One region of the Pseudomonas sp. NyZ201 genome, then DNA from elsewhere that is predicted to be linked to it. Evidence: predicted binding sites of a transcription regulator. Region 1 holds the regulator's gene; each other region holds the start of a gene.

Region 1 (2,266 bases):
CTCCAGGGCCCTGGCGGTGTACGCATCGTCCCGGCGGCCTCGGGCACCCAGAGCATGGTGCACCTGGCCCCGGCCCAGCACGCCGGCCTGATCCAGGCCTTCAGCGAGATCGGCGACAACCTCGACGTGCTGGTGATCGACACCGCTGCGGGGATCGGTGACTCGGTAGTCAGTTTCGTTCGCGCGGCCCAGGAAGTGCTGCTGGTGGTGTGCGACGAGCCGACCTCGATCACCGACGCCTACGCGCTGATCAAGTTGCTCAACCGTGACTACGGCATGAGCCGTTTCCGCGTCCTCGCCAACATGGCGCAGAGCCCCCAGGAAGGGCGCAACCTGTTCGCCAAGTTGACCAAGGTCACGGATCGCTTCCTCGATGTCGCCCTACAATACGTCGGTGCCGTGCCGTACGACGAATGCGTGCGCAAGGCCGTGCAGAAGCAGCGAGCGGTCTACGAAGCCTTCCCGCGTTCCAAGTGCGCGCTGGCGTTCAAGGCGATCGCCCAGAAGGTCGATAGCTGGCCGCTGCCGGCCAACCCGCGCGGCCACCTGGAATTCTTCGTCGAACGTCTGGTGCAGCCGACCAGTGCGGGACCCGTGCTATGAACGCCAGCGGCTACCGGATGTACAGCAAGTCCTCGCGTGACGCCCAGTACGAGCTGATCGAGCGCTATGCGCCGCTGGTCAAGCGCATCGCCTACCACCTGCTGGCGCGGCTGCCGGCCAGCGTGCAGGTGGAGGACCTGATCCAGGCGGGAATGATCGGCCTGCTCGAAGTCGCCAACAAGTACGACTCGAGCAAGGGCGCCAGTTTCGAGACCTACGCCGGCATCCGTATCCGTGGCGCCATGCTCGATGAAGTGCGCAAGGGCGACTGGGCACCGCGCTCGGTGCACCGCAATACCCGCATGGTCAGCGACGCAATTCGGGCAATCGAAGCAAAAACCGGCCGTGACGCTAAAGATCACGAGGTTGCTGCCGAACTCCAATTGAGTCTCGATGATTACTACGGGATTTTGAACGATACCTTGGGCAGCCGCCTGTTCAGCTTCGACGACCTGCTGCAGGACGGCGAGCATGAAGGGCTGCACGAGGACGGCGCCAGTGCCCAGCTCGAGCCTTCGCGCGATCTGGAGGACGAACGCTTCCAGGCAGCCCTGGCCGATGCCATCGCCAACCTGCCGGAACGCGAACGCCTGGTCCTGGCGCTGTACTACGACGAAGAGCTAAACCTCAAGGAAATCGGTGAGGTCCTGGGGGTCAGCGAATCGCGCGTCAGCCAGTTGCATAGCCAGTGCGCGGCCCGCCTGCGCAGCCGGTTGGGGGAATGGCGGGCGCGTTGAACCCGGGTTCGATGCAGTCGTTACAACGTGGTAGCCGGAATGATTGAACGCGCGCTCAGCGCTGGGCGCGTTAAAGACTGCTTGGAGGTCTAATTGAACAAAGAAATGAAAATCCTCATCGTCGACGACTTTTCGACGATGCGGCGGATCATCAAGAACCTGCTGCGTGACCTGGGCTTCACCAACACGCACGAGGCCGACGACGGCACCACCGCGCTGCCCATGCTGGAAACCGGTAACTTCGACTTCCTCGTCACCGACTGGAACATGCCCGGCATGACCGGTATCGACCTGCTGCGCAAAGTGCGCGCGGAAGAGCGCCTGAAGCACCTGCCGGTGCTTATGGTGACCGCCGAAGCCAAGCGCGAGCAGATCATCGAAGCCGCCCAGGCCGGGGTCAACGGCTACGTCGTGAAGCCTTTCACCGCCCAGGTGCTGAAAGAGAAAATCGAAAAGATCTTCGAACGCGTCAACGCTTGATGCGTCAACGGGGGCGCTATGGACCATAAAGAATCATCTCTGGGCGATTTCGAAATCACCCTGAAGAAACATGCCCAGGAGCTGGTCGAGAGCCTCGAACGAGGCCAGTTCGGCGACGCGGTGCAACTGATCCATCAGCTGAACCAGACCCGTGACCGCGGCCTGTACCAGGAAGTCGGCAAGCTCACGCGCGAGCTGCACAGTGCGATCGTCAGTTTCCAGATCGACACGCACATGCCGCAGGCCGAGGAAATTTCCCAGATCACCGACGCCACCGAGCGCCTGGCCTATGTGGTCAAGCTCACCGAGGCGGCGGCGAACCGCACTATGGACCTGGTCGAGCAAGGCGCGCCCGTCGTCAACGAACTGGGGGACGAGGCCCGTGCACTGCATGCCGACTGGCAGCGCTTCATGCGCCGGGAAGTGGCCGCCTCGGAGTTTCGCGA
Region 2 (2,266 bases), 2.5 Mb from region 1:
GATCAGGCTATGGATCTGCCCGGTGGATTCGCTGGTGCGCTGGGCCAACTGACGGACCTCGTCGGCCACTACGGCGAAGCCACGGCCCATTTCTCCGGCCCGGGCCGCTTCGATGGCGGCGTTGAGGGCCAGCAGGTTGGTCTGGTCGGCAATGCCCTTGATCACATCGACTACGCCACCGATCTCGTCGCTGTCGCGAGCGAGCTGGGTGACGGTCTGCCCGGTTTCGCCGACGGCGGTGGACAGGCGCTGGATCGCGTCGCGGGTTTCCCCGGCGATGTTGCGCCCGCGATCGGTCAGGCGGTTGGCGGCCTGGGTCGCATCGGCGGCGCGTTGCACATGGTTGGCCACTTCCTGGGTGGTGGCGGCCATCTGGTTGACGGCAGCGGCGACCTGCTCGGTTTCCACGCGCTGGCGTTCCAGGCCCGAGGAACTGTTGTGGGCCAGTGCGTCGGACTGACGAGCCTGCTCATTGAGGTGCTCGGCGGTGTCCTGCAGGCGGGTCAGGCAGGTCTTCAGGCGTGCATCCTGGCTGAGCATGGCCATTTCCAGGCGCGCCTGGACGCCGCGGCTGTCGGTGTACATCTGCGCGATCAGCGGGTCGGAGGTGGTCTGTTCGGCCAGGCGCAGCAGGCGCTTGAGACCACGCTGCTGCCAGCCCAGGCCGAGCAGGCCCAGGGGGACCGAGAGCGCGGCGGCGAGGGCGAAGCCCCAGGAGTGGCCGAGCCAGATGCCGATCAGGAAACCGATCTGGCTGATCATGATGAACGGCAGCCAGTCCTGCAGCACCGGCAGCCACTTGTCGCGCCGCGGGATGGCCGACTTGCCGTCGTTGATGCGCTTGTACAGGGCTTCGGCGCGGCGAACCTGCTCGGCGGTCGGCTTGACCCGCACCGACTCGTAGCCCACCACCTGGTTGTTCTCGAAGATCGGCGTGACGTAGGCGTTGACCCAGTAATGATCACCGGACTTGCAGCGGTTCTTGACGATACCCATCCATGGCAGGCCCTGCTTGAGGGTTGTCCACATGTGGGCGAACACCGCCGACGGCACATCCGGGTGGCGCACCAGGTTATGCGGTGCGCGCATCAGTTCCTCGCGGGAAAAACCGCTGATCTCGATGAACGCATCGTTGCAATAGGTAATGACACCCTTGGCATCGGTAGTCGAAATCAACCGCTGTTGGGCAGGGAAAGTCCGTTCTCTCTGGGTAATCGGTTGGTTGTTGCGCATAAGCTGTTCAATCCGCAAGGCTTTCGTGGGTTATCGGCGGCCCTACGAAATTATTGAATGAATATTTGACTTACGTTGATCTCGCTCAATGAAAACCAGGTGCGCCTGGGTTAAGCGAAGTCTTCACGTTCATGAAATTTGCGCGCATTCTTTCACATTTTCGCAACATAAGTCAGGTGGTGACCGATGGTTCATGATGGTCGGGTCGGAACACCACCTACGCAATTTTCTGATTTGCAGGGACCCTGTGGGAGCGGGTTCATCGGAACGCCGAACCGCCGCGATTGCTATGGCGACTTCACTACCGCAATCGCGGGTAAACCCGCTCCCACAGGGTATGCGTCGAAAGGACGCTAGAGATGTGATGACGAAAGAGCGTGAATTACCGCCCGATCATCTGCCGCAACACATAATGCAGAATCCCGCCGGCCTTGAAGTACTCCACCTCATTCAAGGTATCGATCCGGCACAGCACGGCGATTTCCTCGACGCTGCCGTCCTCCCGGGTGATCCGCAGGTTCAGGCTCATGTGCGGCTCGATCTTCACCCCATCCAGCCCGAGGATGTCGATCTTCTCCCGCCCGGTCAGCCCTAGTTGCTTGCGATCCTGCCCGGCGCTGAACTGCAGGGGCAGCACGCCCATGCCCACCAGGTTCGAGCGGTGGATGCGCTCGAAGCTTTCCGCCAGCACCGCCTTGATGCCCAGCAGGTTGGTGCCCTTGGCCGCCCAGTCGCGGCTCGATCCGGTGCCGTATTCCTGCCCGGCGATCACCACCAGCGGCGTGCCTTCGTCGCGATAACGCATAGCCGCATCGTAGATCGCCAGTTTCTCGCCAGTGGGCACGTGCAGGGTATTGCCACCTTCTTCGCCACCGAGCATTTCGTTGCGGATGCGGATGTTGGCGAAGGTGCCGCGCATCATCACTTCGTGGTTGCCACGCCGCGAACCGTAGGAGTTGAAGTCCTTCGGTTCCACGCCCTTGTCGCGCAGGTAGCGCCCGGCCGGACTGTCGGCCTTGATGTTGCCGGCGGG
Region 3 (2,266 bases), 3.1 Mb from region 1:
CTGGCGAAGCCTTCCAGCTTGTTCAGGGCGTTGCGTTGCTCGAACGCTTCGGCGTACAGCTCGATCGCAGCAAAGGCGGTGTAGCAACCGGCGCAGCCGCAGGCCGCTTCCTTGGCATGACGGGCGTGGGGCGCCGAGTCGGTGCCGAGGAAGAACTTCGGGTTGCCGCTGGTGGCCGCGTCCAGAAGGGCGATCTGGTGGGTGTTGCGCTTGAGGATCGGCAGGCAATAGAAGTGCGGGCGGATACCGCCGACCAGCATGTGGTTGCGGTTGTACAGCAGGTGCTGTGCGGTGATGGTCGCGCCGACGTTGGCCGGCGCTTCCTTGACGAACTGCGCGGCCTCGGCGGTGGTGATATGTTCGAACACCACTTTCAGGGTCGGGAAACGCTCGACCACACGACGCAGGTGCTCGTCGATGAACAGCTTCTCGCGGTCGAACACGTCGATCTCGCCACGGGTCACTTCACCGTGGACCAGCAGGAGCATGCCGACTTCGGCCATGGCTTCCAGTGCCGGGAAGATCTTGTCGATGCTGGTGACACCGGAATCGGAGTTGGTGGTCGCGCCGGCCGGATACAGCTTGGCGGCGTAGACGAAACCGCTGGCCTTGGCCGCACGGATATCTTCCGGTTGGGTACGGTCGGTGAGGTACAGGACCATCAACGGCTCGAACGGGCTACCCGCCGGGCGTGCATCGAGGATGCGCTGGCGATAGGCACCGGCTTCGTCGGCGTTGCGCACCGGCGGCACCAGGTTGGGCATGATGATGGCGCGGGCGAAGGTGCGCGCCACGTCCCGGACGGTATGAGGCAGCACGGCTCCATCGCGAAGATGGATGTGCCAGTCGTCGGGACGCAGGAGGGTCAGGCGATCGGACATTGGGGTTTCCAGGCGGTTCGAACTCTGGGCGAATGCTACCGGAAAAGCCTTCCCCGAGCACTCGCTATCAAGTTTTGCCGCAGGCGTCCGATAGCCTGCTGGTAAGTGATGGAATTTTGTGGAGCCGCCCGTGCGCCAGCGTTATATAGCCCTGCTCAGTCTGTTCGCCAGCTTTCCGGTGGCCGCCCTCACGTTCCAGACGCGAGTGGAAAATATCGAATGGAAGGTCGAAGGCGATCAGTTCGAGTGCCGCCTGATCCAGCCCATTGCCGATTTCGGCACGGGCGAGTTCGTGCGCCGCGCCGGTGAACAGGCGACCTTCCGCCTGCGCTCGGGCAACAACATGCTCGGCAGCGGCTCGGCGACCTTGCTGGCCGCCGCCGCACCCTGGCAGCCGGGGCGCGGTGACATCAACCTCGGCTCGATCCGCATGGCCCGCAGCGGCGTGCTGTTCAACAGCTCCCAGGGCCAGGCCAGCCGCCTGATCAATGGCCTGATGGACGGGCGCAGCACGGTGATCCGCAACTATGCCGGCGAAGGCGGGCAGGTCATGGAAGTGCATCTGTTGCCGGTCCGGTTCACCAAGGCCTACGCCGATTACCAGGCCTGTTCGGCCAAGCTGCTGCCGATGAACTTCGACCAGATCCGCCAGGCGCGAATCGGTTTCCCGGGCAACGGCATCGACCTGGATGCCGACGCCCGTGCGCGCCTCGACGTGATCCTCGATTTCCTCAAGGCCGACCCGACCGTCAATCATATCGAGCTGGACGGACATTCCGACAACAGCGGCAACCGCCTGACCAACCGCGACCTGTCGCGCCGGCGAGCCCTGGCGGTGCAGGAATACCTCAAGGCCCATGGCGTGCCGGAAGAGCACATCGTGGTGCGTTTCCATGGCGAGCGTTATCCGCTGGCAGCCAACAATTCCGCAGCCAACCGTGCGCGCAACCGGCGCGTGAATATCCAGCTCGACCGCGTTGCACCGGTCGAAAAACCGGTCGCGGAAAAGCCGGCGGATCCGCTGATTCCCGCCGCTTCGACGCCGGCCGCCGCGCCGGCAACTCCTGCGGCGCCGACGAGTCCGGCGGCCCAGGCACAGCCCGGCAAACCTGCGCCGAAGTCCTGAGCGCGACCGCCCGTCGCGCCCACGACAGTTCCTGTCGCTTTGTCGTCACAAGCTGTCGCCCCACTGTAAATTCAAGCCGGAGAGCGGTAGAATCCGGGGTTTTCCGTACAACCCCGTGGAGTGATGGCATGGCGGACGTAAAAAAGGTCGTACTGGCGTATTCCGGCGGCCTTGATACTTCGGTGATTCTCAAGTGGCTGCAGGATACCTACAACTGTGAGGTGGTGACGTTCACCGCTGACCTGGGGCAGGGCGAGGA

The links. Region 1 encodes FliA, which starts transcription of late flagellar genes. Its sites were predicted from a motif close to CTAAAGTTTNNNNNNNNNNNGCCGNTAA; they were not measured.
Region 2: the regulator FliA is predicted to act here: its motif matches at 1,264-1,291, upstream of ACPFMA_RS08740 (methyl-accepting chemotaxis protein).
Region 3: the regulator FliA is predicted to act here: its motif matches at 948-975, upstream of ACPFMA_RS06330 (flagellar protein MotY).

The regions. Positions count from the first base shown of each region.
Region 1 covers NZ_CP187557.1:4,438,978-4,441,243, reverse strand. Annotated here, with positions in the region: gene fleN (flagellar synthesis regulator FleN) at 1-603, shown strand, start outside; gene fliA (RNA polymerase sigma factor FliA) at 600-1,340, shown strand; gene ACPFMA_RS19685 (chemotaxis response regulator CheY) at 1,446-1,820, shown strand; gene ACPFMA_RS19680 (protein phosphatase CheZ) at 1,839-2,266, shown strand, end outside.
Region 2 covers NZ_CP187557.1:1,941,180-1,943,445, forward strand. Annotated here, with positions in the region: gene ACPFMA_RS08740 (methyl-accepting chemotaxis protein) at 1-1,233, opposite strand, end outside; gene acnA (aconitate hydratase AcnA) at 1,616-2,266, opposite strand, start outside.
Region 3 covers NZ_CP187557.1:1,373,563-1,375,828, forward strand. Annotated here, with positions in the region: gene pyrC (dihydroorotase) at 1-881, opposite strand, end outside; gene ACPFMA_RS06330 (flagellar protein MotY) at 1,012-2,007, shown strand; gene ACPFMA_RS06335 (argininosuccinate synthase) at 2,136-2,266, shown strand, end outside.